4 regions of the Anaerosinus sp. genome follow, and region 4 is predicted to be linked to each of the others. Evidence: riboswitches for the same ligand, from Rfam matches in the RefSeq annotation. Region 4 holds a riboswitch; each other region holds the start of a gene.
The links. A riboswitch is a leader RNA that binds a small molecule or an ion and turns the genes downstream of it on or off. The one in region 4 is predicted to bind cobalamin.

Region 1 (7,451 bases), on a different contig from region 4:
TGGAATGGACAAAAAAGAATTAGCAACTGTTGATATGAAAGCACTTGAAGCTGGTATTGCAAATTTAACAAAACATATTGAGAATATGCAAAAATTTGGACTGCCTACAGTTGTTGCAATTAATGCGTTCCCAACGGATACTAAAGAAGAACTTGATTTTGTAGAAGCAAAATGCAATGAAATGGGCGTTGAAGTTGCATTGTCTGAAGTGTGGGCAAAAGGCGGAGACGGTGGCATTGATTTAGCAAATAAAGTAATGGCCGCAACTGAAAAAACAAATAACTTTAAATTTATGTATGATGTAAATGAGTCCATCGAAGCTAAAATTACAGCAGTTGCCAAAGAAATTTATGGTGCTGACGGTGTAGTATTTACTCCTCCTGCACAAAAAGCGATAAAAGAACTAACGGATTTAGGGCTTTCAAATATGCCGGTATGTATGGCGAAAACACAATCTTCTTTAAGTGATGATCCTGCTAAATTTGGGCGTCCAACAAACTTTACAGTTACCGTACGTGAAATTAAAGTCTCTGCAGGAGCTGGCTTTATCGTGGCATTAACAGGCAGTATTCTTACAATGCCAGGCTTGCCAAAACATCCGGCGGCAGAAAGAATGGACATTACAAACGACGGCAAGATTACCGGCTTATTTTAATGAGGAGGTAGATAAATGACTCGAGTTTCCGTTGAATTAGTTCCTCGTGATGAGGCTGCGATTAAAGAAGAATTAGAACTTTTAAAAGAGAATTTTTCTGGTATTGATGTAATTAATATCCCTGAACTATTGCGTTATGATATTAGAAGCTGGGAAGGGGCAAAGATTGCGCAAAATTATTATGAAAATACAATGCCGCATATTCGCGCCATCGATATTGATTTAGATAAACCGCTGCCAATGACGGAGTTCCTCCTTGAAAATAAAATTAATGAAGTGCTTGTCATTACGGGCGATCCGCCACAAGATATGTCACGAAAAATCTATCCGACAGTGAGTACGGATGTAATTAGAAAGTTTCGCGATGAATTGCCACATATTAAAGTTTATGCTGGGATAGATCAGTATCGCAGCAGTATGCGTCAAGAAGAGTACAACATTAGGCGAAAAATTCAAGCTGGTGCGGCAGGCTTTTTTACGCAACCTTTTTTCGATTTGCGGTATATGGAAATGTATGCGGAAATGCTAGATGGTAGAGAAGTATATTGGGGCGTATCGCCAGTGATGTCGGAGCGTTCGGTAAATTATTGGGAGACAAAAAACAATGTAATTTTCCCCAAAAACTTCGTTCCAACATTGGAGTGGAACATTGATTTTGCACAAAAGACTTTTGATTTTGTGCGTAAAAATAATACAAATATTTATTTTATGCCGATTAAGACGAATTTGTTGCCCTATTTAACAGGCGCATTTAGTAAATAAAAAGAGTTCTTAATGGCTAAGTTGTTAGATTTTATTTAAAATATCGTTGGTATTATTTTTGGTTAAGTTAATTATTGTAATCAGTGGATTTTCCAACTGAAATAGATTTGCTTATGACTAAGTGATAAGGAGAGTGCATGGATGTATAAAATTCTTACAAAAAAAGAATTATCACAAGGTGTTCAATTGTTTGAAATTGAAGCGCCGTTAATTGCAAAAAAAGCACAACCGGGGCAGTTTGTCATTGTTCGTATTGATGAAGATGGAGAACGTATTCCATTAACAATTGCGGATTTTAATCGTGACAAAGGAACAATCACAATAATTTTCCAAGAAGTTGGCGGCTCAACAAAACAATTGGGCGATTTAAATGAGGGGGACAGTATTCTTGACTTTGTAGGTCCGCTCGGAAAAGCTACACATATTGAAAAAATGGGTAATGTAGTTTGCATTGGTGGTGGTATTGGAGTAGCACCTGTATATCCAATCGCAAGAGGAATGAAGCAAGCCGGAAATCATGTTATTTCCATTATGGGCGCTAGAAATGAAAGCATCTTAATTCTTGAAGAGGAAATGAATGCAGTAAGTGATAAAGTTTATATCACAACAGATGATGGCTCAAAAGGGCATAAAGGATTTGTTACAGATCAATTGAAAATGTTAATTGATTCTGGTCTTGAGATTAGCTTGGTGATTGCAATTGGGCCTGTAGTCATGATGCGCAGTGTGGCAGAAACAACACGTCAATATGGAATAAAGACAATTGTTAGCTTGAATCCTATCATGGTAGATGGAACAGGCATGTGCGGTGGCTGTCGTGTTCAAGTTGGCAATGAAAGTAAGTTCGCCTGCGTAGATGGCCCTGAATTTGATGCACATCAAGTTGATTTTAATGGACTAATGTCGCGTCAACGTATGTATAAAACGCAAGAAGCTGCGCATGAATGCCAATGCGAAAAACAAGGAAAAGCTAAAGGAGGCGACAGTTGTCAATGTCACTCTCACTAAAAAAACATGCAATGCCGGAACAAGATGCGAAAGTTCGAGCAAAGAATTTTGATGAAGTTGCATTAGGATATGATGCTCAAACTGCAATAGAAGAAGCAAAACGTTGCCTTGGTTGTAAGGTTCCATTATGTCGGAAGGGTTGCCCTGTTCAAGTAAATATTCCTGAATTTATTGGGCATATCAAAGAAGGTAAATTCGCAGATGCTGCATCTGAAATAAAAACGGTAAATAGTTTACCAGCGATTTGTGGACGTGTTTGTCCGCAAGAAGAACAATGTGAAAAACATTGTATTTTAGCCAAAAAAGGTGAATCCGTTGCAATTGGGCGTTTAGAGCGTTTTGTTGCTGATTATAGTATGGAAAAAGGCGAGAAACTACAGCCGATTGCATATGCTGATGATGCGAAAAAGGTTGCGATTATTGGCTCTGGCCCTGCTGGACTTGCAGCTGCTGGTGATTTAGCAAAAATGGGTTATAAAGTAACGATTTTTGAAGCACTTCATGCTGCTGGTGGTGTATTGTCTTACGGTATACCCGAATTTAGATTACCAAAAGAAAAAATCGTAAAAGCAGAAATTGATACGTTGCGCCAACTTGGTGTAGAGATTGTTGTCAATGCAGTTGCAGGCAAATTATTTACAGTTGATGAATTATTAGAAGAAGAATTCGATGCAGTATTTATTGCAACTGGTGCGGGATTACCACATTTTATGGGGATTCCTGGAGAAAATTTAAATGGTGTATATGCTGCAAATGAATTTTTGACGCGGTGTAACTTAATGAAAGCCTACCAATTCCCGAATCACGCGACTCCAATTCATGTTGGTAAAAATGTTGCTGTTGTTGGCGGCGGTAATGTTGCAATGGATGCAGCTCGCACAGCATTACGCCTTGGTGCTGAGCATGTTTATATAGTATATCGTCGCGGTGAAGCGGAACTTCCAGCACGCTTAGAAGAAGTACATCACGCGAAAGAAGAAGGAATCGATTTCAAATTACTGAACAATCCAGTCGCTGTTATTGGCAATGAACAAGGCTGGGTAACAGGATTAAAGTGCATTCGCATGGAACTTGGCGAACCTGACGCATCTGGGCGTCGTCGTCCGGTGGCAGTGGAAGGTTCTGAGTTTGAATTAGCTGTAGATACAGTAATTATTGCAATTGGTCAAGGTCCAAATCCATTAATTCAATCCACGACAACAGGGCTTGATACAAATAAACGTGGGAATATCCTTGCTGACGAAGAAACTTGTGCAACGAGTAAACCGGGCGTATTTGCTGGCGGTGATATCGTAACAGGTGCGGCAACAGTAATTCTTGCAATGGGTGCAGGGAAAAAAGCGGCAAAAGCTATTGATGAATATTTAAAAAATAAATAATTAAAGTTATGTTAGTAAAAGGAATGTTGCTAAATTTGATTTGGTTAACATTCCTTTTTTTATAAAAAATAAAAATAATAGATAATCTTGTCAAATCAGAAAAAAAGGAGTATACTCTATTTTTGTAAAGGATAACAAATTTTATCTTAGAATTACATAGGAGAAATAGGTGTCGAAAGACTTAATAGGGAAGTCCGGTGAAAAACCGGTGCGGTCCCGCCGCTGTAACAGGGAGTAAGGCTACATGAATGTCACTGGGAGAAATCTTGGGAAGGCGTAGCTAAGCAATGATCTGGAGCCAGAAGAACTGCCTATTTAACAATCACCGTTAGACCTGCGAGCGATGGGGAAGAGATTTCTGAATTTTATTGACATGTTTTTATGTTAATATTATTTTGAATTTGTAGTCTTCTGTCTATCATAGGCAGAGGACTTTTTTATTTTTTAGATTAGAATTTATATGATAATGAATGAAAGATTTGACAATTAAATATAAAAGGGAAACGGGTGAATATTTATTGCTAATTTATTAAAGCAAGTGCAATAAATAAACTTTATGGGAAAGTTCGGTGAGAGTCAAACTCAATTCCGACGCTGTCGCGCAACTGTAAAAGTGAGCTATCGTATCGAAAACCTCTTGCAAAGGGATAGGATAGCAATGAACTTAAGTCAGAGCACCAACTGTTTCTAGCATCCGAGGAGTGTCTGCGCAGTACAGATCTGGGTTATAAAATGAGTCTGAATAAAGTATTTTATTCGGAAAATTTTCGCTGATGAAAATGCGTTGAATGGAAGAAAGCATTTCTTTATTCTTCAATAGTTATTTTTTCGTTGAAAAGTGAATTTTTCATTTTGTAAATCCAGAAAAGTTAAAATTCAAGCATGGTGGCTTCATATAGGGATTCTAACAGGATTAAAAATGTGAAATTTTGTCTCGTAAAATGAAAAGAAAATTTTTATTGGCGATAGAAAGTTTCACATTTTTTATTCTAATTTATATAAATAAAAATTAATTTATCATTATTTTAATTTATAGCTAAGTTGATTGTTCTTGTATTAAGCATAAGGTAGAAGAGTTATCTTCGAGCAATAGATGTAAAGAAAGGAAGGTTTTTGACTATAAAAGTCAACGATGTAACGTGAAGAAGATAAAATATATGATTGAGGAAATTGAAAACAATATAAAAAATAATGACAAAGAAGAAATGATTACCATTTCGGCTCACCATTATGTTGCATTGCTAAAAGAGTTAAACAAACTGCGTTTTAAATATGCACAACGGGGTAAAAAAACGCAGAATAAGAAGTTAAGAAAATCAATCTAAAGCAAAGTTAATAAAAAATAAATAGTGAAGAAATAGGTGTCGAAAGACTTAATAGGGAAGTCCGGTGAAAAACCGGTGCGGTCCCGCCGCTGTAACAGGGAGCGAGGTTACATTTATGTCACTGGGAGAAATCTTGGGAAGGCGTAGCCAAGCGATGATCTGAAGCCAGAAGAACTGCCTATTAGACAATCACCGTTAGACCTGCGAGCGATGGGAAGGGGATTATGATGCTAGGAGTATTTCCTATGCAACCATATCAACTTCTGTCAAACGTGGCAGAAGTTTTTTTATTTATTGAATTTTATAAGTAAGGATGAGAATGAGTAAGATGAAAAGCAAAAGGTTATATCAAGGCAAAATAAAAAACACACATCGTTATCAAAAAATTGCGGCATGTGTGGTTTGTACGTTGGCTTTAGGTTTTGCTATGCCAAATGGAATCGTGTGGGCAGATGAAGCAAAGCAAGAGGCTGATCAGATGAATGAAGAAGTAACAGAAGCAAAAGAACCAGTAGTATTGGCAAGTACAGATAGTGAGCTAGATAGTTATACGTTAGATACGGTTACCGTTGAAGCAAAACGCCCTGACTGGGAATCAAAATTATCGCCAGGCACAGTGACGGTTATTCGCCCGGATGATTATAAGGGTGAGCAGAAAACCTTGCCGGAACTTCTCAAAATGGTACCGGGGGTACATGTAAGAGAAGTCAATGGGAAAGGGCAATATACGACAGTCACGGTTCGTGGGTCAACTTCGGCACAAGTCGGTGTATTTGTCGATGGAGTACTATTCAATCTCGGTGGCGATGCCGCGGCGGATATCTCGACCATTCCAGTTCAAAATGTCGAGCGAATTGAAGTATATCGTGGCTATGTTCCAGCAAGGTTTGGTGGCACCTATATGGGGGGCGTAATCAATATCGTAACGAAACGCCCAACAAAAGCCAATATCGATGCATCCATTGGTAAGAGTTCCTACGGTGGCTTCCAAGGTGCATTGCAGGTGGATGCCCCACTGGGCTCCGGCAGCATTATGTTTGGACTCAATCGCGACCAAAGTGATGGTGATTTTAAATATACGAATAAATCGGTAGATACTAGCCTTTATGACGGATATGTTAAAAAATTAAAAGATTATACGCATCAAACCGATAGGAACGGAAAAATACGATTAGATCGGATGGTTTCGACTTTACAAGCAAATGGATATGATACTCTAAATGCTTATTCTGGGCTGACCCAAGATAACCTTCGAATAACGCTTGCAACCGATCCTAATTTTTATGCAGCGTTAAATAAAGCGTCGGAACAATTGCGCCCAATTAATAATGCCCATGCAAATTATATCGGATATTTTAAAAGTTATATTGATAATATAAGGCTTTACCAGAAAGACATAGATTCAACGAGTACAACAGATCGTTGGCGTAAAACGAATGATTACAAAAATACGGATGCAATTTTAAAATGGCAGGATGATCATTGGCTGGCAAAATACACTTGGAAGAAAATTGACCGTCATTATCCTTTCCCGCTGAATGCGAATTATGGAAATATACCTAATATAGATTTGCCAGGATATCTTGACCCAATCTATAACTACCGTCATCAGGACATTACCAGCAAAGAAACGTTAATTGGACGGCGTGATACAGTTGGCAATTTAGAATGGGGGTGGAGTGTAAACTATCTCGACCAGACTAAACGCTATGCAGTAGACGATTGGCAGGAAAAAGAAAAGGTCGATACGACGGTGAATTGGCGTTCGCCAAACTATTACTGGAGCCAATATGACATGGATAAATTAGGCTTTAAAATTGATGGAACTTATAAAATTGGCGATAAGCATCTGTTCGAGTTTTTAATTGATACTTCAAAAGAAAAGATGGATATGGATGGTTGGCGGTTAAAACAATATCAACAAGCTACGATAAGTGTCTTTAAACGGTGGCGTACCTATTATGAACAGAAGCTGTTCAATGCCCAGATTCAAGATACGATTACTTTAAACGAGAAAGGTGATTTTTGGTTGACGCCAAGTATTCGCTATAATCGATCAAATATCTATGGGCTGAGCAATGGTTACGATCAAAACTCCGATCCGCAGAATATTAAATGGCTGCATCAGGCGGATGACCAGACGGATAGTAAAACAACTTGGCAGCTAGCGCTGAAAAAGCAGGTCAATGACAATTTAACACTTCGTGCAACGGGAGGTACATATTTTAGACTACTGAATATGTATGAAATCGCCGGTGATGGTGCAGGCATTTTACCCATGCCAAATATTGGAGGGAGTGATAGCATTTTTCCTCGCCCGGA
Region 2 (7,451 bases), on a different contig from region 4:
TAGCTCGCTTCCTGTAGGCCGTTCCGATGCATTAGTGACAACAGATAAAGCGGTTGCAGATAAATTGGGAATACAATATGTATGTTAGGAGGGAAGCTAAGTGTTTAAAATTAATACATTAGAAAATCACAATCGTATGTCGACGCAGGATTTGCTCTTGGCAATCAGTGAGGCTTTAGCAAACGGAGAAACAGAATTTGCTGTGGCGGCTTCCGGCCAACATGATATTGGCGGTCCGTTATGGCATCCGGAGGGGAAAAAGTTAACATTCCGTGTGACAAACGCAGGTCAACGCGTTGGGTCCATGTGTCTTGATAATACAGAAGTTATTGTAGAAGGCTCGGCATCTGCCGATGTCGGCTGGCTGAATGCCGGCGGTAGAATTGTTGTAAAAGGTGATGCCGGTGATACGGCTGGACACTGTGCGGCAGGCGGGACGATTTATATCGGCGGTCGCGCTGGGACGCGTTCTGGATCACTCATGAAACATGATCCACTTTATGATGCACCGGAATTATGGGTGCTGAAAAATGTCGGCAGTTTTTCATTTGAATTTATGGGCGGCGGTAAAGCTGTTGTTTGTGGGTACGACAGTGAGCAGTTTGAGTCTGTACTTGGTGATCGTTCTTGTATCGGTATGGTTGGCGGTGTGCTTTATTTTAGAGGCAAAGCAAAAGGAATGTCTCAGGAAGTAAAAATCACAGCTTTGGATGCAGATGATATTGCTTATCTAGAAAGTAGGATGGATGATTTTCTGGGCGCAATAGAAAAGCCTGAACTTCGAGCGGAATTAACAAAATGGAAGGACTGGAAAAAGCTTCGTCCACTTGCTTTTGATGAAAAAAAACCAAAAGCACTGGAGAGCATAAATGAATATCGGACGACCGAATGGGTAAAAGGCGGCATTTTTAGCGATGTATGCATGGATGACTTCATTGTAAATTCTACGGTTGTGACAGGAATCTATCGTCAGCGCGTTCCAGCTTGGGACAATGCAAAATATGCGGCTCCGTGTGAATTTAACTGTCCATCCGGAATTCCGACGCAGCAACGTTACAATTTACTTCGTCAGGGCAAGGTGGAAGAAGCATATAAATTAGTACTTGAATATACACCATTCTCTGGATCAGTATGTGGCAGTGTCTGCCCAAATCCATGTATGGAAGGCTGTAGCCGTGCATCCATTGACCAAGCGATTCAAATTGGTTCACTTGGCAGAGAGTCTATCCATATAAAAGTAGAAAAACCATCCGTGCGCACTGGCAAGAAGATATCTGTTATCGGCGGCGGTGTAGCAGGATTAAGCGCAGCTTGGCAGTTGGCGAAAAAGGGTCATGATGTTACGGTATATGATGAATTTTCCGCAATGGGCGGTAAGCTTGAGCAAGCAATTCCACGCAGTCGGTTAGCGCATGAAATTTTAGAAGCGGAATTAAAACGCATTCAAGATATGGGCGTAACCTTTGTCAATAACTGCAAAGTAGATAGTGATAAATTTAATGAGATTAAAGTAGCTAGTGATGCCGTTATCGTTACCACCGGTGGACATAATCCTCGTGTATTCCCATGGCCTGGAAAAGAAAAAGTCGTAAAAGGGTTAGACTTCCAAAAAGCAGTGAACCGTGGTGAAAATCCGAAAGTCGGCAAACATGTGCTTGTTATCGGTGCAGGAAACTCTGGTATGGATGCTGCACTTGATGCGTATGAAATGGGAGCAGAAAAGGTAACTTGTATTGATGTGCAAAAGCCGGCAGCCTTTAAAAAGGAAATTGAACACTTTGAATCTCTTGGTGGCGATATCATTTGGCCTGTAATGACGAAAGAAATCACAGATAAAGGAATTCTCGCTGAGGATGGAAGATTCATTGAAGGCGACATGGTCATTGTAACGGTTGGGGAAACACCAATCCTAGATTATTTACCTGAAGGGTTAAACAAATTTCGCGATTGGTTAGTGCCAGGTGCAGATACGAGTGTTATGGCTGGTGTATTTGCGGCTGGTGACGTAGTGAAACCTGGCCGTTTAACGGATGCAATTGGGGCTGGTGCGAAGGCTGCAATGGCAGCAGATGCTTACGTAAATGGAGAAGCATATGCACAGGCAGTGAAGAAGGAAGTTATTCCAGCGGGACAAATAAATAAAGCTTACTTTGAAAAATGTCATGGTTGTGAATTGCCAGCGGCAAATCAAGATTTCAATCGTTGTATTAGTTGTGGTACTTGCCGAGATTGTAGTATGTGTCTTGAATCCTGCCCAGAAAAGGCAATTAGTAAAGTCGTTAAAGCAGACGGTACATTTGAATATGTTTCTGATGCAGAACGTTGTATTGGCTGTGGTATTTGCGCGGGCGTTTGCCCATGCGGGATCTGGACAATGAAGGCAAATGCAGAGAAAATCAATATGTATAGAACCTATAATAAGAATTAAATCAAGTAAAATAAGCCGACAAAATCATTGATTTTGTCGGCTTATTTGGGTTAGGGCGATAAAGTTAGAGTAATTATGTGAAAAAGATTAAATGTTTTTAGTGCTATTTTGAACGGATGATGTAACTTGTAAAGGAACGTCGCCATAATCATTTGGAGCGATAGACCCTTTGATAAAAGTGAGACTTAAATAAAAGGTTGATTTAAGAATGCTTAAGATCTCTATTTACTGAAAAAGAACTTTTTCAATAATTTATAATTTTACAGAAATATACAAGAAAAATGTTAAATTAGGTAATTTATTGACAGGCCCGAGGGGCAGTGTTATGATGATAAAGTATTACCATGGAAAATATTTCTTGCGATTTATTGAAATGATGTGAAAACTAAATATTGAAGGGAACAGGTGCCCGTGAGGGCTTAATAGGGAAGTTCGGTTCAATGCCGGCGCGGTCCCGCCACTGTAATAAGGAGTTAGTCCAAGATATGCCACTGGGGTGAAAACTTTGGGAAGGTTTGGATGAGCGATGATTTAAAGCCAGGAGAACTGCCTGTTTATCAATCACCGAATATGGAGATTAGATGCTGCGTTAACTGTTGGATAGAACAATTCAAAGTTTAATGTTGACCATCCATTCAGTCCATACAACCTACGAGTGATAGGGAGGGGATAAAATAACAGCATTTATATTGCTATTTTACCCAGCTTCGTGCTGGGTTTTTATGTTTTTATTTGCTGATAATTGAAATCTGCCTTTTCGAAGAGGTAGATTTTTTTGTTAGTAAGATGGATTGTGTAGTTAAGAAATTTTTAGGAGGATAAATCGGGGATGAAACATTACAGCCAAAAAAAGAAAGCAATCGGGATGGCGATTGTTTGTGGAATGATATTGGGCACGCAATTATCAATCGGTAGAGAGATTGCTTGGGCAAATGAAGAAGTATTGGATGAATTTTATTTAGATGGTGTTGTTGTAACTGCGACAAGGACTGATCAGACAGTAAAAGAAGTTCCTACCACAGTACAAGTAATCACACGTCAAGATATTGAAAAGCGACAATCTAGAACGTTACGGGATGTTTTGCAAAATGCACTAGGGGTGACCTTGTGGAAGGATTTTCAGGGAAGATCACAAGTGAGAATTCGTGGCTCGGAATCAAGACATGTTTTAATTATGGTTGATGGCAAACGGATGAGCGGAGAACTTTCGTATAACTCAGCCAATGCGCATGAAATCGATCGAATCAATATGGATAATGTGGAACGTGTTGAAATTATCCGCGGTTCTGCCGGTTCGCTGTATGGAAGCGATGCAATTGGCGGCGTTGTCAATATTATCACGCGACAACCAATGAAAAAACAAGGCTCGATTAATTATGATTATTCATTTTATGAACATGGTGACAGTGCAGGTCCGACAACTAGTATTTTTTATCAAGATATCAATGAGACAGGAAATATGAGTTGGAAGATATCGGGAAGTTATAACGATAGTAAGCCATTCTATGTAGATAATGAAGGAACAAGTAATAATTATTTTGGCAAAGAGCAAAATATTGATTTTGGCATGACCTATACGGCTGAAAATGGAAATCGCTTAAGTTTTGATTTCGGACAATTGAACGAAGACACACAGCGTTCAGAAGCGGGGCAATCTTATCATCCGATGATGCCAAAATCAGATAAAATTAATAAAAATGAAAATAAACGTACGAATTTATCGCTGAGCTATGAGGGTGAAGATGCTAAACAAAATTGGTCGGTTCGGGCATATCAGTCGAAATATGAAAAGGAATATTTTATTTATAAACAGACACGGCGCAATAATATTGTTACTATACCTTATACATTAAATAGTTTCGATTGGGTGAATCGTACAATTAATGTCCTTGAAGGAAAAGACAGCTGGCAACTGGGTGATAAGCATCTAGCTACAGCTGGTTTTGAATGGAGACAAGATAAATCGGAAGGAACGAGAATAAAAACCGATCTAAATAGTAAAAAAACGAGTGATGAAGCATCTATTGACTATGTTTCCTTGTATTTTCAGGATGAAATTCGTCCAAATGATCAATGGCTATTTATACCATCCATAAGATTTGATCATAGTAATTTATTTGACTCTGCTTGGACAGGAAATTTAGCATCTACTTATCACATTGCTGATGATACTAGGTTAAAGTTTGTTGTGGGACAAGGTTATAAGACACCGACGATTAATGAACTTTATCATGCTTGGGAAATGTTTGCAGGCAGCGCGATGGGCGGACCAGGTCAGTATTTCCAGGGAAATCCTAATATTAAGCCGGAAAAATCATGGAACTATGAATTAGCATTAGAAAAAGATTGGAATGATAAAACAACAGGACATTTTGGTTTATTTAGAAATGATGTTAAAGAATTAATTACATCTACTTGGACTGGTAAATATGTGGATAGTGCTGGAGACTTAGTTTCCAGTATGATACCGACAAAAGACAAATTAATGACGTATAAAAACATTCCCGAAGCGAGAATGCAAGGAATAGAAGCTTCAATCCAGCATCAATTGAGTGATGAAGTAGATTTGAACTTTGGCTATGTTTATTTAGATGCAAAAGATCAAGGAAGCAGTCAAAGACTAGAAGATCGTCCTAGACATCAGCTTAATTTAGGATTGTTTTATCATCCGAAGGATACGAACTGGCAATTTAACTTGGATGTAGTAAGTAATATTGATTATTGGGCGAGCAAAGATGGCAATATTACAACGGGGGATAAAGAAATGGAAAATAGCACATTTACAGTAGTTAATTTCTTAGCACAAAAAGATTTAGATGCGAGGGCAAGCCTATACTTAGGCATAGATAATCTCGGCAATTATCATGATTATAATAAAGATGTATATGGAAGAATGTATCGTGTTGGAATCAACTGCAAATTCTAGTTTGGTTAGGACTGAAAGTGAGTGTTGTATGAATAAAGGATTAATAGTGGTTAGTGCAATTTTATTTATTGCAGCTAGTATATTGTTTTCTGGATGTGGGAATAAAGAATCTTTGACTTTAGGGGAAAATCATAGCCAGAACTTGACAATCATCGACGATAATCATCGCGAAGTGTTATTGGCAAATACACCAGAACGAATTGTGGTGTTATCACCATCCTTTCTAGAAATTTTGGATCAGGTACAGGGGAAAGTTGTCGGACGGGCAACCTCACAGATTGCTCAGATTCCCGAGCGATATAAAGATAGTGCAGAAGTTGGTTTTGTTTATCGAATTAGCAGTGAAGCTGTAGTGAGCTTACAGCCTGATTTAGTCATTGCCTATAAAGGAATGCATGAGAATTTGCTACCAATATTGGAGGAAAACCATATTCCGGTGATTGTACTTAATCTGAAAACTTATCAAGACGTAAAACGAAATTGCGAATTATTAGGGCTGGTTTCCGGTCATGCAGATTTGGGGCAAGACTTGGCAAAAAAATTAGATAACGGTGTCCAAGATGCTATAGCAAATGTTCCATTAGTTAGCAAGAAAACAGTGATTTTACATACGACAATGAATGATATTTCCGTAGAAACGGAGGATAGCATCGCAGGAAGTGTGGCTGCATTACTTCATTTAGATCTGGCAATTAAGTCTGGAGATATGCCAATCGCAAAGATGAATGGTATGGCATCCCCAGATAAAATTGTATATAGCATGGAAGCACTCGTAGAAAAAGATCCTGAAGTATTATTTATTACTTCAATGGGAGCTAACGGAGGCGCACTTGAACGGATTAAGTCAGAAATGGAAAATAATCCGGCATGGTTAGAGTTGCAGGCAGTAAAAAATAAACAAGTTTTCTTTTTATCAGAGAACTTATTTTTACTCAATCCCGGGCTGCGATATCCAGAAGCAGTCCGCTATATGGTAGAACAATTATATCCGAAAAATGAATCGCGATAAGGAAGATGGATTTGGGGGAAAGAGATATCATGATGAATTTGACGAATGGATTAGCTGAGTTTATGCAACTGGAAAATCATAAAGAATTATTCGGGCTAAAAGCAACACGAAAGATGAGTGAGTTATTTAATGATTGCACACTTCAATACTCGCCGCGTCATCTGCTACCAATTATGCCACCTAAACAGCAAATTCGCTTTCGTGAACAGGCGATGATAGCAGCAAAAAAAAATAAAAGCGCAGTATATATACATATCCCATTTTGTAAGCAACGCTGTAGTTACTGTAATTTTTGTGGCTATCCAAGTGATTTAGCAATGCAAGAGGAATATGTTGATTTGCTATGTCAAGAGTTATCACTAATAGAAGATTTTGAGTACTATCAAAGTCAGATGATTTCAGCAGTTTTTATCGGTGGAGGTAGCCCTAGTGCATTAAATGAAGATCAGTTAGAACGGTTATTAAGTAAAATAAGAAAAGTTTTTTTACTGGAATCTGGCTGTGAATTTACATTTGAAAGTAATATCACTGACTTTAATGAGGCTAAATTAGCGATTTGTTTAAAGTATGGTGTAAATCGCTTTAGCTTTGGCGTTCAAACGTTTTCTACGGATTTACGACGTAAATTAGGACGGTTGGCTGAACAAAAAGTTATTGTAGAAAAGCTAAAATCGCTTGCCCAAACAGGGGTAAATGTCATCGTTGATCTTATCTATGGATTGCCGGGACAAACTATGGAAGATTGGCAAAAGGATTTGGAATTCTTACTGCAATGCAATGTTACAGGGGTAGATTTATATAAATTGCAACGTTTTCCTCATTCAATACTGGAAGAGAAGCTTAAAACTAGAGCATATCCACCGTGCCCAGCGGCAGATGAGCGAATGAAATTATATGAACGAGGAGCAAGCTATTTGCAGGAAAATGCTTGGCAGCAGCTGAGTTGTTGCCATTTTACATGCGGCGAAAAAGATAAGAGCCTTTATAATAAACTTGCCAAAAATGGCAGTGATATTTTTGCTTTTGGTGCTGGAGCCGGAGGCAGTATTGGAGAGTTGGAATATATTCAAGTACGCGATTTAAATGCA
Region 3 (7,451 bases), on a different contig from region 4:
ATTCAATTTTTGCAGATTCCAATGACGCTAATTTTTAGTTGTTTTATAGATCTGGCGATGCTTTTATTTTCTCTGATACAGCCAGAAAATTACTTATTTAAATTATTATTATTGTTTATTGGCTGCGCTTTGTTGGGATTAGGAGTCACGTTGCAGGTAATTGGCAATGTAGTTATGATGTCAGGCGAAGGCTTAGTAAATGCGATTGCAATGCAGTGGAAGTTTAATTTTGGTTATACAAAAATCGCTTTTGATGTTTCACTTGTAATTATAGCGCTTACGTTATCTTTGATTTACTTTGGCGAAATTCATGGGATTCGGGAAGGTACGGTGATTTCCGCTTTTTTGGTAGGTAGCATGGTAAGAGTTTATTTACCGAGGCTTAGTTATCCTGATGAACATGGCAATTTAATTTTTTGTTTGCCATTTTTCAAAAAAAGATTAAATGTAAAATAAATTCTAAATTGCATAGAATAAAAGCAAGCCTTTTGTTTTTTCTACTTACGGTATATAATAATTACATTGTAAAAGACGGAAAGAGGGATAAATACATGGATAGAAATTCGCAATGTTGGTGTGGAAGTGGGAAAAAATACAAAAAATGTCACTTGGAATTTGATGAAAAGATAATGAGTATAAAACTGGATTTTTATAAAGGTCAAATTCGCCCACCTCATACAATTATAAAGACACCAACCGATATTGAAGGAATAAAAAAAAGTGCGGTCATTAATGATGCAGCATTAGATTTAGTTGCAGAGCATATGAAAGTTGGCGTTGATACAGAGATGCTAAATCAATTGGCTCATGAATATATTGTTTCACAAGGTGGCATTCCGGCTTGCTTAAATTACGAAGGATATCCAAAGAGTATTTGTGTTTCAATTAATGATGTTGTATGTCACGGAATTCCATCTAAAGATACAATTTTAAAAGATGGTGATATTGTCAACGTGGATATCACAACGATTTACAATGGATATTATGCGGATGCATCAAGAATGTTTATGATTGGCAATGTAAGTGAAGAGGCTGAAAAATTGGTTCGTGTAGCACGTGAATGTATGATAAAAGGAATTGAAGCTATTCGTCCATGGGGATTTTTGGGAGATATTGGTGCAGCTGTACAATTACATGCGCATGCGCATGGTTATTCAGTAGTAACGGATTTAGGAGGACATGGGATTGGAAAGAAATTCCATGAAGAACCATTTGTACCTCATGTTGGTGAAGCTGGAACAGGAATGCTTCTTGTACCAGGTATGGTATTAACGGTTGAACCAATGATTAATACAGGAAAATATGCTGTTTATATAGATAAAAATGATGATTGGACTGTTTATACAAAAGATCACTCGCTATCTGCACAGTGGGAACACACCGTTTTAATTACTGATGATGGTGTAGAAATTTTAGCAAAATAAATCATTTTAAAAATTATTGAAATATCTTTAAAAATTGTGTTGACAATCTATTTGTTTATATATATAATATTACAAGTAAAGCACGTGACTCTGTAGCTCAGTTGGATTAGAGTATTTGACTACGAATCAAAGGGTCGCAGGTTCGAGTCCTGCCAGGGTCACCATTTATTTATAAAGAAGTTGACATAAAGTTATTGCTTTGTTATAATAAATGACGGTTTACAGCAGTTTTTATGGTGGCTATGGTGAAGCGGTTAACACGCCGGATTGTGGCTCCGGTATTCGTGGGTTCGAGACCCACTAGTCACCCCATAAAATACTGGGGCATAGCCAAGTTGGTAAGGCACGGGACTTTGACTCCCGCATGCGTTGGTTCGAGTCCAGCTGCCCCAGCCATTTTGATCCACTAGCTCAGTCGGTAGAGCACCTGACTTTTAATCAGGGTGTCCCGCGTTCGAGTCGCGGGTGGATCACCATTTATGAGATAGAAGTCCTTTAACACATAGGTTAGAGGGCTTTTTTGCTATTTTATTATCATAAAGGAATTTGAAATGGAAAAGAAAAAAGGAATTTTAATTACAAGTTTTGGATCTGCAAATTTAAACGCACATTCATTATTGAATGATTTTGTTAAACAAGTAGAATTGAATTTTTCAGATGCAGTTGTCAAAAACGCTTTTACTTCAGTATTTATTTCTAAAAAGCTTAACGACAAAGGAATTACTGTTAAAAGTGTTCAGGAATGTTTAGAAGACTTTGCACAAGCAGGTATTTTAGATGTTGTTATACAGCCAACAAATTTGGCGACAGGAAAAGAGTATGAAGAGAAAATTGTTAAAGTTGCAGAAAAAATGAGGCGGATTTTTAACAGTTTAAAAATTGGAAAACCATTAATGTATGTTGGAACTGCGAGCGAAAATGAAGTGAATTATACTTTATTAGCCCTTGCACTACAAAAGCAGTTTAAGAATTTCGATGATTGTGAATTTGTTTTCATGGGGCATGGTGTAAAAAATCGGTGCTTACAAGAATATAAATTATTGCAATCAACATTTAATAAAATGAAGCTTCCTGTATTTATTGGGTTAATGGAGGAATGTTTTAGTCTTGAGCATATAGTAGAGTGTTTGGCGGTAAAGTCTAAAGGCAGGAGAATTATCCTCATGCCTTTATTATTTATTGCAGGTGGACATGTAGAACAGGAATTGCTGACTGATGATAAAAGTTCATGGAAAAATAGATTAAAACAGGCGGGGTATGAGGTGGAAGTTTATCCGCATGGAATTTGTGAAAATAGAGAGGTACAAGAGATTTACATAGGGAAAATTAAGAAATTGTTATAGTCTTTATTGACAGTGGTATTCATTAATGGTATTATTGGACACGAATCGATTCAATTGTAAAATTAAATAAAAGAAACAGGTGTCCGCAAGGACTTAATAGGGAAGTTGGTTGAATGCCAACGCGGTCCCGCCACTGTAATAGGGAGCAAACTCAAAAATGTCACTGGAAATAATTCTGGGAAGGCTGAGTGAGCGATGAACTAGAGCCAGGAGAACTGCCTGTTTAACATCACCGTTATACCTACGAGCGATAGGGAGGGGGATTCGTCAGTCTTATATTTATTACTGAATATGATGAACCTTTTCTATGCGAAGTAGAAAAGGTTTTTATTTTTCTAAAGATGAAAATATGGGAGGATTTTATGAAAACTTTATTATGTGGAGTAATGGCAGTTGTTTTTTCTGTTTCAGCGGTATTTATGACGGGAGCTTCTGTTGCACAGGCAAATAGTAAAAAAGCTTTAGTTGTTGTAAGTTTTGGTACTACTTTTGAGGAAGCTAGACAAAATGATATTGAGGGGATTGAAAATGCATTAAAGAAGGCTTTCCCTGATCGTGAGTTTAGAAGAGCGTTTACATCTAAAATAGTAATGAAACGTATGTTAGAAAACCAAGGAATTAAAGTAAATGATTTAGAAACAACATTAAAAGAATTAAAAGCAGAAGGATATGAAGATATTTTAATTCAGCCAACGCATTTGATTCATGGAGAAGAATACGAAGGAAAAGTTTTAGGAACAGTTAGCAAATTTGAAAAGGAGTTTGCTAAAGTTTCCGTGGGAAAACCTTTGATGACTGACGAAAAAGATTATGCAATTGTGGCTGCTGCTTTAGCAACACAATTCCCAGCTTTAGAAAAAGATGAAGCTGTCATTTTCATGGGGCATGGATCGCCGCGTGATAATAATAAGTCATTTGGCAACACTTATAAAACATTACAAGCTGCATTTGATGCTGAAAAAATGTCTGTTTTAATTGGTGTTGTTGAAGAAGTTGACCATCCAAATTTTGAAGACATGTATGCGATGTTTAAAGAACGTGGATATAAATCTGCAGTATTTATGCCATTGATGGTAGTGTCTGGTGATCATGCCAATAATGATATGGCTGGTGATGAAGAAGATTCTTGGAAATCTATGATTGAAAAGGATGGTTATAAAACTAAAGTTCAATTTGGTGGAATTGGACGTAACGTGGCAATTCAAGCAATTTATGTAGAACATGCTCTTGAAGCTTTGAAATAATAAAATATTAAAATATATGAAAAGATATGCATTAAGGGTGCATATCTTTTCATATATTTAATCTAGTTAAAGACTTTAGTTATGAGACGAACTGTCGATAAAGTTCACTTATAAAAAATTTTTTCAAGTGTTAAATCCTTGGGATTTGTAAGATATTTAATAATTTCTACTAAAACGACAAGGAAAATCCACTTTTATATAGTATTTCTACTTATAGGGTATTTTTTGATACGTTTAATATGTATACAAAATACGAAGAAAGGTGGGGTTTTTATGAATGGAGAGCCAGTAACAACAAATCCCTTTTTAATCATGTTAATTAACATGACCATTGTATTCGGCGTTTTATGGTTGCTTGGATGTATGATTAAGTTTATTCATTTTATTGATCCGACGAAGAAAAAAAACACGGAAAAAATTATTCCGACTGCACCTATGCAGCCAGCGACTGTTGTTGTTTCTGAAGATGATTTACCAGATAAATTACAGGAAAAAGAGTTGGTTGCAGTTATTACCACAGCAATTATGGCGTATGGGTATCGCGACGTGAGAATTACCTCGATAAAAGAGATACACGATTAACTTTATTGAAGTAAAAAGAATTATTTACAGGAGGTATAAATAAATGGAAGCATTTAGTATTGCGTTGCAGTCAGTTTGGGCGAATAGTGGATATGCCGGGTTTAGTATAGGCAATGGCATCATGATTTTAGTTGGTATTCTTTTATTGTATTTAGCGTTTGGCAAAAAATTTGAGCCATTATTATTAGGTCCAATTGCATTTGGCTGTCTTTTAGCAAATATACCCAAGACTGGTTTTGATGTTGAGCCTGGTGTCATGCAGGCGATTTCTTACGGAATTCAATATGAAATCTTTCCACCGTTGATTTTCTTAGGTGTAGGTGCAATGACAGATTTTGGGCCGCTCCTTGCAAATCCCAAAATGTTATTACTAGGTGCAGCAGCACAATTTGGTGTTTTTGCGGCTTTAGCAAGTGCAATGTTCTTTGGGTTTACTGTACAAGAAGCATCTGCGATTGGGATTATTGGTGGGGCAGATGGTCCTACAGCAATTTATATGACAATTAAATTAGCGCCTCATCTGTTAGGTGCAATTGCTGTCGCCGCATATTCATATATGTCGTTAGTTCCACTCATTCAGCCGCCAATTATGAAACTTTTAACAACAGAAAAAGAACGTGCGGTACAAATGGGACAATTACGTGAAGTAACTAAATTTGAACGTATTGCATTTCCTGTAGTATCTACGATTGTAATTAGTTTATTATTACCACCAATTACTTCATTGATTGGTATGCTTATGCTTGGAAATTTATTTAGAGAATCTGGAGTAACAGACAGATTGTCAGATACAGCGCAGAATTCTTTAATTAATATTGTAACAATTTTCTTAGCGACAGGAACTGGACTTACGATGTCAGCAGAAAATTTCTTACATATACAAACAATAAAAATTATCGGGTTAGGTTTATTTGCTTTTGCAGTTGGTACAGCATCTGGAGTTCTTTTAGGTAAAGTTATGTACTGGACAAGTGGAGGAAAAATTAATCCATTAGTTGGTGCAGCGGGCGTTTCAGCTGTTCCAATGGCAGCGCGAGTATGTCAAGTTGTTGGTCAAAAGGCGAATCCATCCAATTATTTGTTAATGCATGCAATGGGGCCTAATGTTGCTGGTGTAATCGGAACTGCTGTTGCAGCAGGAACTATGTTGGCTATGTTCAAATAATGTGGTATGCTATAATAGCATATTTGGTTAGGTAAGTTAGGAGGATAACGAATGTCAGGAATTTTTTATGGTATCGGCGTTGGGCCTGGGGATCCAGAATTATTAACGGTGAAGGCAATCAATGCGATTAAAGAAGTCGATATCATTATTGCACCAAAAACTGAAAAAAAAGAGGATAGTGTAGCACTTTCTATTGCTAGGCCATATCTTCGTGATGATGTAGAAATTGTAAAACAAGTTTTCCCAATGGTAGTCAACTTTGAGAAATCACCTGAAGCGTGGGAAAATAACAAAAATGAAATTTTAGCATTACTAAAAGCCGGTAAAAAGGTTGCTTTTTTAACTTTAGGTGACCCAATGTTTTATAGTACATATATTTATGTTTTTAGATTGTTAGAAAACGAAGGGTATCCAATTGAAACAATTCCAGGAATACCAGCTTTTTGCGCGATAGGGAGTAAACTTGGTTATCCTCTAGTTGAAGGTAATGATATTTTAACGATTATTCCAGCAACAGCAGAAGAAGCTAAAGTAAAACAGGCAATTGCTGTATCTGATAATGTAGTTTTGATGAAAGTATATAAGAATTTCTCTGAAATCGTAGATTGTTTAACAGAGAATCAGTTAACGGATAAAGCGGTTATGATTAGTCGTTGTGGATTGCCGGAAGAAGAAATTATTCATGATTTAGAAAAAGCGAAAGATAAAAAAGTTAATTACTTATCGACTATTTTATCTCGTCGTAGATAGTTTTCTCAGCTTCATCTGGAATTATGTTCCACGTGAAGCTGAGTTTATTTTAAGGTAAAAGAAGAGGAAAAGATTTATATGAGAAAGTTTAAATATAGAAGTCTCTTTATTCTTGCCATTGTGATTGCTTTATCGATTATAGCTGGATGTGGCAATCAAAAACAGCAGATGGATACTGCTGATTCAGCGGAGAATAAAATAACGGTTATTGATGATTTAAATCGAAGCGTATTCATTGATAAATATCCTAAAAAAATCGTAGCATTATCACCGTCTTTTTTAGAAATTCTTAGTGAAGTTGACGCAGAGCTCATTGGCAGACCAAGCTCGAAATCTAATGTTCCCGAAAATTTCAAAGCAATAGAAGAAGTTGGCGCTGTTTATCAGATTAATATTGAAAAAGTTGTCGGGCTTCAGCCTGATTTAGTCATAGCTTATGAAGGTATGCATAATAAATTTATTCCAATCTTAGAATCAAATCATATTCCGGTGATTGTATTAAAAATGAAAACATATGAAGATGTAATAGATAAAATTCAATTATTAGGGAAAGTTGTTGGAAATGAAGCTAAGGGACAAGCATTGGTTGAAAAAATGCAAAAAGAAGTGAAAAATATTGTTGATAAAGTTCCAAAGGAAAGCAAACGAGTGGCAATTCTTCATTCTACAGCTAAAAGTGTAACCGTAGAACTGGATAGTAGTATAGCTGGGTCTACTGCAAAGATGTTTGGTTTTAAAAATGTTGCTACAGGTAGCAAAGCTTTAGAAAGTGATCCTGACTCTACTCCATATAGTTTAGAAAAATTAGTAGAAAGTAACCCAGAAGTTATTTTTGTTGTTACTATGGGTGAACTAGAGGCGATAAAAAAACGAATGTTAGAAGATGTAGAAAGTAATCCTGCTTGGAATTCTTTAGAAGCGGTAAAGAATAAAAAGATATATT
Region 4 (7,451 bases):
CTTTGGATGTTTTTGAAAAGTTGAAAATACTATCAGATGCAGCAAAATATGATGCATCTTGTACCTCGAGCGGTGTGAATCGAAAAGCAGGGCAAGGGCAAATCGGTAGTGCAGCTGCTTGTGGAATTTGTCACAGCTTTTCCGGTGATGGACGATGCATTTCTCTGCTTAAGGTATTGATGACCAATGCCTGCATTTACAATTGTCAATATTGCATCAATCGGCGAACCAATGATATCCCAAGAGCAACTTTTACACCGCGGGAATTGGCGGATTTAACGATTCAGTTTTATCGGCGGAATTATATTGAAGGTTTATTTTTAAGTTCCGGAATCATAAAAAGCCCTGATTATACGTGTGAACGCTTGATTGAGACACTGAAGATTTTGCGAAGTGAATATCGGTTTTCTGGTTATATTCATGCAAAGGCAATCCCCGGTGCGGATGAAGCTTTGTTGGCAGAATTGGGATTGCTAGCAGATCGTGTCAGTGTAAATATCGAAATGCCCTCTCAAGCTAGTTTAGCATTGATGGCGCCGGATAAAACGAAGCAATCTATATTAAAGCCGATGGGCTATATTGCCGGACGGCTGAGTGAGCATAAACGGGAGCTAGTGAGGTATCGTCATGTACCGCACTTCGTACCGGCAGGGCAAAGTACACAAATGGTCATCGGCGCAACGCAAGATACAGATTGGAAGATTGTCCAATTAACAGAGAGTTTATACAAATCTTATCAATTAAAACGCGTATATTTTTCTGCTTATCGAGCGGTAAATCATAGCAGATTACTTCCAGCAGTGGAGAGCCAGCCACCGCTCTGGCGTGAACACCGTTTATATCAAGCAGATTGGCTATTGCGTTTTTATGGATTTTCAGCAAAGGAATTACTAACGGTTGAGCAGCCGAACTTTAATCCATATCTTGATCCGAAAAGTCATTGGGCATTGCAGAATTTCGATCATTTTCCTGTAGATATCAATCGTGCGTCGATAGATGATTTAATCAGAGTCCCTGGAATTGGCGTAGTAAGTGCAAAGCGAATTATTACCGCGCGTAAGACGACGGCAATTACCTTTGAGGGATTAAAAAAACTTGGGGTTGTTTTAAAACGGGCAAAGTATTTTATTTCGTATAAAGGGAAAAAGTGGAAGATGTGAAGATTTCTCCTCAGCTGATGATGAAATCTTTAGTTTCTACAAAAGTATTACAGCAGTACCGTCAACAGTTTCCTTTGCAAGGAGATCGAGTGCAGTTGTCCTTGTTTGAATCTTTGCCGGCGTTGCCGGGTGGATTTGAAGGGGCGGGCTTACTCCGATGATTTATAGTTATGACGGCACTTATGATGGATTTTTATGTTGTGTATTTAAAAGCTATCAAGATAAACAGATTCCGGAAGATATCATTTTAGCCGATGCAGCCTGTATTCCTTTATTGCCAATGACTTATGTCAAAACTGAACTGGCGAAGGCAAAACGTGTGGAAAAATCCATTCCGACGAAGCTAGGCAAAGCAGCAAACGGATTTATCCGGCAAGCCTTTCTTACTTGTTTGCCGCACAAAGAACGCTATATTTTATTATTTCTTCGGTTGGGTTATCGTTATGGTGCTAGCGTGATGAAAATGTTAACACACGAGGTTGTTCATACGCTCTTTAAAGCCGTTCGGCATCTGGAGAGGGAAAGCCATTTGTTTAAAGGCTTTATTCGCTTTTCAGTTTATGGAAATGTTTTAATTAGTGAAATTGAACCGAAAAATTTTGTGTTGCCTATGTTAGCGAATCACTTCTGTGAACGTTATCCAGAAGAAAAATTTTTAATTTATGATAAAGTACACAAGATGGGATTGATTTACCAACCGCATAAGGTAGAGCTGATTCCGATTGAAAAATTAGATTTACCCAAAATTGATGAACAGGAAGAAAAAATGCGCGAATTATGGAAACTGTTTTTTAAAACGATTGAAATTGAAGGTCGTCACAATCCACGGTGCCAGATGACAATGATGCCCAAACGATATTGGGGTTGTATGACAGAGTTTCAATAAAAATACCCCTAAGTGTGCAAGGTTACTTTTGCTCTTGCATACTTAGGGGTATTTGCGTATAGAAAAAATTATTTAAGGTCTGAGTCCAGAACCTCCTTGGACAGAAATTGTTTCGCCGCTGATATAACTGGCGGCAGAACTAGCAAGAAATACACAGGTTCTTCCAATATCCTCTTGAGGATCACCAAATCTTTTCATCGGGATATTTTTAATGTTTTTATTATAGGCTTCAGGGAATTCTTCCTTCCATTTAGCCAGTTGTTCAGTCATGGCTAAAGGACAAACGACATTTACGTTAATTCCATATTCGCCCCATTCATTCGCTGCAACGCGTGATAATGCACGAATACCTTCTTTGGCTGCCGCATAAGAGGTTTGTCCAGGGCTTCCATGCATTCCGGCACCAGAGGCCATATTGATAATAGCTCCTTTTGTCTCTTTTAAATATGGAAATGCATATTTCATATAAAAAAAAGTTGCATAAAGTCCAGAATAAATAGCTAAATCAAAATCTTCTTTACTGTGATCGACAAAGCTTAAGCCGGACTTTGAAGCTTGGGCGTTATTAACGAGGACATGAAGTGAACCAAATTCTTGAATTGTTTTATCAATGGTAGTTTTTACTGCAGTTTCATCACTGCCATCAGCCTTTGCTGTGAATACTTTGACATTGTATTTTTGTATAAGGTTTTTTTGTGCAGTTTCCAAAGTATCTTGGATAATATCTGTTAATACAAGATTTGCTCCTTCGGCGGCAAATGCACTTGCAATACCAAACCCAAGGCCACGTGCACCACCTGTAATTAATACTGTTTTATTCGTAAACTCAGACATAGATAGCCTCCTAAATATAGCAAATGTAAATTTTTATTTTATATTAGTATGGTCTATATAAGAAGAGTTTATGAATTTTAAAATGAACAAAGCTTATTATAATCTGAATAAAAATGCAAATTTTTAAATTATTTTTCAGGCTCTATGCCGAGACGTTTTAACATATCTTTTGCAGTTTGAATAATTTGTTTTTGATTTTTTGGTACTTGTTTGAGTAGAGTTTGATAAGTAATGATTGCATCGTCGGGTTGATTTAATCTTTGTTGACAAACTGCTTTGATTAAATAAGAGCCTCCATGTTCCGGATTCAAAGTAATAACGACAGAAGAATCGTCTATTGCATTTTGATATTCTTTAAGATAATAAGAACAAACTGCACGTTTGAAATAAGCTTCAAGATATGTACTTCTTGTTTCTAAAGTATGGCTGTAATCTTCTTTTGCTAGCTCATAATTCTTAAGTTCTAAATTCGCTTCAGCGCGTTTAAAGTAAGCATCTGTATAATTCTCATTGATTGCCAGAGCCTTTGTATAAGCGTCAATTGCTTTTTCAAACTCAGCAATTTCAAACAGTTTTTCACCTTTTTCAAACCAATAAAGATCCAATTGGTTTTCTCCCATATGTAATCCTGAATTTAAAAGTGCATCCTTATCAGCTTCATAATTTGCTTGTTTAGCTAAAACATTTGGAATGATTAAAATTTGCATTAATAAAAAAAGTAAACTACATAATAAAAATTTTTTCATTTTTTTTCGCTTCTTTCTTAAAAAAATAAAAATCTTCTACATGCATAGAAGATTTAATAAAAATGTATAAAAAACCTGACAATCTGTCAGGACTTTATACAAAAATAATGTATTAAAATCCCCTCCCTATCTCTCGTAGGTAAAATACGGTGATTGATAAATAGGCAGTTCTCCTGGCTCTAGTTCATTGCGTATCCAAACCTTCCCAAAGCTAAGCTTCAGTGGCATTCTATGGATTTGCTCCCTAATACAGTGGCGGGACCGCATCGGCATTGTACCGATTTCCCTATTAAGCCCTTTCGGGCACCTATTCCAAGGCAATATAATTTTCCAACACTAATCATAGCACGTTAGGTAAAATTTTGTCAAACAATAAGGCGATAATTTGATTCAAAAGTATGACTCATTACGTTTCTATCACTCATTTTGATACTCTACTTGAAAAGAAATCTGATTAATATAACTTTTAGTATCTTCTGTGAGCCAATGATTTTTGATTGGAAATACGTAGATATCTCCAACCACTATTAAATGATTTCGTTTTATAAAATCCTCTAAGCGCAAATAGATCGAAGCTGCTTTTTGATAATAAGTTCCTTCAAAAAAAATTGAAATATAAAAGCCTTCAGGACGGGTATAACAATGTTTTTTTGAAAAGGAATGAGATACAGGGGTGAAATATTGAATTGACCGATTAAATTTTTTAGCAAAAAAATCATCCTTATCAATAATCCAACCGGTCGTAAATTCTTTAAAATGTTTTTTGGAAAAAGCAGCTTGGTTATGATGGGCAAGAGTTTTTACGCGGTCTTTTATTTGTGTAGTTTTGGTAATTGGGGGACTGAGTAGCAAAATTTTTGACTGTTGAAAGCTTAATTCTATTTGATTAAGTCGAATTTTTGGAATCTTTTCTAAAGTGGCTAAAGATAATTCAAGGCTATTTTTTACTTTTTGTGTATCATCGATAAGTTCATTACATTCTTTTATTTTGTCTTGCAATATTTTCCCGAAATTTTCATCGCTACGGTTTTCAAGATATAGCTTAATATCATGTACAGATATATTTAATTTGCGCATATTTAGAATGATTTCAAGGACTAGATATTGTGAAACGGAATAATAACGATAGCCATTTTTATTGACAAAAGCGGGGATGAGTAATTCGTTTTTATCATAATACAATAATGTTTGTTTGGGAATTCCATATAAGGAAGCCAATTCGCCAGCAGTAAAATAATTTTTTTCGTTTTCCATAGTGCACTCCTCATTATACAAATGAATTTATTCCGTTCAAATTTATTTAGTTTTATTATTATCAAAAGAAATTTTTATGTCAAGTGAGGCGCTTCGCTTATTTTAGACAAAATTTACGTAACCTTAAATTTAATGATTGACTGTATGACCACTATATAGCATATAATAAATCTCGAAATTTAGTTATTATGAGGTGACAGGATATGACAATGGAGAAAAAACATCCAGAGTATAAAATACCAGATAATCCACATGCAAAACATCGTTATGAAAGTGCAATGAAACATGTAGAACATGCAAAAAAAGCAGGAAAGTCCTCGGAAGAAATTCATGCAATTTTTCATAAAATTATGGAGTTTGATCCAATGGATATTGATTCAATTCCTACGGATGAGGCGCATAAAAATTATCGCTTGGCAGTAATTCACGCGAAAAAAGCGATGGAAAATGGAAAAAGTTCCGAAGAAGTACATCAAATTTTTCAAAATATCGTGACAGGGAATACAAAAGGGCATACGAAACATTCCTAAGTTGATTTTACTGGCAGTAAATTAAAAGGACAAAAATTCATAAAGTAAAGAATTTTTGTAAGTACATCTCCTTGCAATGAGGAAATATGATAAAACCGTCCCTTTGCGGACGGTTTTTCGTTTTTCTTTAAAGTTTTTATATGAGAGGAAAAGCAAAATGAAAATACATGAAGTTTCTACGGGTGATAAAGTCTATCGTTATGAAAGAAGTATTGTAATGTTTTTTGATGGAAAACGCAAAGTACTTAGTACTTCCGTTTATCATGGGGGATATCATGAAGATTTGACTGCTGTGTTTAATCATGATGGTAAACGTGGTGCAGGAATGGCATGTGAGATGCTGGCGGAAACTTATGAAGAGCATATGAAAATCATCGCCAAACGAATAGGATTAGATCCGGAAACTGTATCAGGTATGGGAACAGCCGCAGATATGGAAAATGTAGCAATTCACTCTTTATCTCATGAAGAGTTAACAGTAACGGCAATTGTTACGGGTGGAATAGAAGTAAATGGTGGTAGAGTCGGTGATCCTGCTACGTATTATAAACCACTCGAAAAACCAAACCGCTTGGGGACGATTAACATTATGCTGGTGCTTGATAGCGATATGCCGCCGGGAACTTTAGCACGTGCGTTAGTCACTTGTACGGAGGCAAAAACGGCGGCCATTCAAGAGCTCATGGCGGGAAGCAATTATTCAATGGGGTTGGCGACTGGTTCGGGAACAGATCAAACAATTGTCGTTGCAAATGCTGATTCGTCACTCTATTTAGAAAGTGCAGGCAAACATTCAAAAATGGGTGAGCTGATTGGGAAAGTTGTTATGGGCGCGGTAAAAGAGGCACTTGAGAGGCAAACTGGTCTAAATCCTAAATATCAGCATGATGTATTAAAGAGGATGAAGCGATTCGGAGTAACTTCAGATTTAGTATGGGAAATGTATTGCACTTTAGAAAAAAATCCGGTGATTAAACCCGCTTTTTTAGAAAGGCTAGACAAGGTAGTAAAAGAGAGTGTGATGGTGACATATCTATCCCTTTATATTCACTTACTAGACCAACTCTTATGGGGGTTGCTTACAAAAGAGGAGATACTACCTGCGGCAAATCAGCTTCTTCGTATTTTAGGCGAGAGTTATCAGACTGAAATTATTGAAATAGAAGAAAGTTCGGTGGAATGTTTTTCAAAAGGCGTGGTAAGAGTATTGGCAACGCTGTTACAAAATTATTTACATCGGAGAAATGAAGAAGGAGAAAGTGAAAACTGATGGACGTTCAGGGGAAAATATTATTTTTAACAAATATTGAACGACAGATTTATTTTTGGAATCAAGCGAGTGAATCAATAAACCAGAAGGGCATTAAAGCACGTTGCGAAAGTAAAACAATCGCTGAATCTACTCCATGGGGGAGAGAATGGCAAACGAAGTTAGAGGCGCAAGATATTATTTTAGTCCGTTGGATGGGAACGGGGCTAGATTGTCGCTTTTTACAAAACACTTCTGCCTTTCTGCAAGAAAGAAAAATCCGCCATCTTTTTTTAGTTGCGGATGCTGGAAATGACTTACTTAAATATGGGGTTTCTGATGAAGAGGAAAAGCGCATTTATCAGTACTTTAATTATGGTGGTGCTGATAATATTGCCAACTGTATGTTATGGCTGCTTGCACATTTTTGTCAACAAACCTGTGAATTTGAAGAGCCGTACCTTTTACCTTGGAACGGAATTTATCATCCGGATAGTGAAAAAACTTATCAGGATTTAGCTGAATATAAAAATAAATTTATTCGCCCCAATCGTCCAACAATTGGTGTGATTTTCTATCGTGATGAATGGATTTTGCAGGACTTGTCGTATCAAAATGCGATCATTCGCGAAATAGAGCGGCGCGGGATGAATGCAATTGTTGTGTTTACCAACGGTCAAGCGAATCCATTAATTGGAGCTCCAGGATTAAAAGATGCGTTTGATAAATATTTTCATGATGATGAAAATGTAGTGATTGATGTTTTAATTAATACGATTAAATTTTCTTTAA

Region 1: another riboswitch for cobalamin. It lies ahead of ACWZFG_RS00760 (TonB-dependent receptor); the one in region 4 lies ahead of ACWZFG_RS02370 (tetratricopeptide repeat protein).
Region 2: another riboswitch for cobalamin. It lies ahead of ACWZFG_RS11595 (TonB-dependent receptor plug domain-containing protein); the one in region 4 lies ahead of ACWZFG_RS02370 (tetratricopeptide repeat protein).
Region 3: another riboswitch for cobalamin. It lies ahead of ACWZFG_RS04890 (sirohydrochlorin cobaltochelatase); the one in region 4 lies ahead of ACWZFG_RS02370 (tetratricopeptide repeat protein).

What each region holds. Positions count from the first base shown of each region.
Region 1 covers NZ_CBDNNH010000002.1:87,965-95,415, forward strand. The annotation lists gene ACWZFG_RS00735 (formate--tetrahydrofolate ligase) at 1-655, shown strand, start outside; gene ACWZFG_RS00740 (methylenetetrahydrofolate reductase) at 671-1,417, shown strand; gene ACWZFG_RS00745 (sulfide/dihydroorotate dehydrogenase-like FAD/NAD-binding protein) at 1,559-2,425, shown strand; gene gltA (NADPH-dependent glutamate synthase) at 2,410-3,804, shown strand; cobalamin riboswitch at 3,955-4,133, shown strand; cobalamin riboswitch at 4,292-4,504, shown strand; gene ACWZFG_RS00755 (hypothetical protein) at 4,962-5,129, shown strand; cobalamin riboswitch at 5,147-5,325, shown strand; gene ACWZFG_RS00760 (TonB-dependent receptor) at 5,449-7,451, shown strand, end outside.
Region 2 covers NZ_CBDNNH010000023.1:116,633-124,083, forward strand. The annotation lists gene ACWZFG_RS11585 (glutamate synthase-related protein) at 1-88, shown strand, start outside; gene ACWZFG_RS11590 (FAD-dependent oxidoreductase) at 101-2,428, shown strand; cobalamin riboswitch at 2,815-2,996, shown strand; gene ACWZFG_RS11595 (TonB-dependent receptor plug domain-containing protein) at 3,258-5,354, shown strand; gene ACWZFG_RS11600 (ABC transporter substrate-binding protein) at 5,383-6,363, shown strand; gene hutW (heme anaerobic degradation radical SAM methyltransferase ChuW/HutW) at 6,375-7,451, shown strand, end outside.
Region 3 covers NZ_CBDNNH010000010.1:21,630-29,080, reverse strand. The annotation lists gene ACWZFG_RS04925 (YczE/YyaS/YitT family protein) at 1-456, shown strand, start outside; gene map (type I methionyl aminopeptidase) at 552-1,424, shown strand; tRNA gene ACWZFG_RS04915 (tRNA-Arg) at 1,511-1,588, shown strand; tRNA gene ACWZFG_RS04910 (tRNA-His) at 1,661-1,736, shown strand; tRNA gene ACWZFG_RS04905 (tRNA-Gln) at 1,745-1,820, shown strand; tRNA gene ACWZFG_RS04900 (tRNA-Lys) at 1,825-1,900, shown strand; gene ACWZFG_RS04895 (sirohydrochlorin cobaltochelatase) at 1,976-2,767, shown strand; cobalamin riboswitch at 2,828-3,004, shown strand; gene ACWZFG_RS04890 (sirohydrochlorin cobaltochelatase) at 3,130-4,011, shown strand; gene ACWZFG_RS04885 (OadG family protein) at 4,285-4,593, shown strand; gene ACWZFG_RS04880 (sodium ion-translocating decarboxylase subunit beta) at 4,637-5,758, shown strand; gene cobI (precorrin-2 C(20)-methyltransferase) at 5,810-6,508, shown strand; gene ACWZFG_RS04870 (ABC transporter substrate-binding protein) at 6,587-7,451, shown strand, end outside.
Region 4 covers NZ_CBDNNH010000003.1:54,617-62,067, forward strand. The annotation lists gene ACWZFG_RS02350 (putative DNA modification/repair radical SAM protein) at 3-1,160, shown strand; gene ACWZFG_RS02355 (hypothetical protein) at 1,148-1,321, shown strand; gene ACWZFG_RS02360 (TIGR03915 family putative DNA repair protein) at 1,318-2,046, shown strand; gene ACWZFG_RS02365 (SDR family NAD(P)-dependent oxidoreductase) at 2,119-2,880, opposite strand; gene ACWZFG_RS02370 (tetratricopeptide repeat protein) at 3,009-3,626, opposite strand; cobalamin riboswitch at 3,773-3,952, opposite strand; gene ACWZFG_RS02375 (MerR family transcriptional regulator) at 4,044-4,880, opposite strand; gene ACWZFG_RS02380 (hypothetical protein) at 5,084-5,410, shown strand; gene ACWZFG_RS02385 (adenosylcobinamide amidohydrolase) at 5,568-6,680, shown strand; gene cobN (cobaltochelatase subunit CobN) at 6,680-7,451, shown strand, end outside.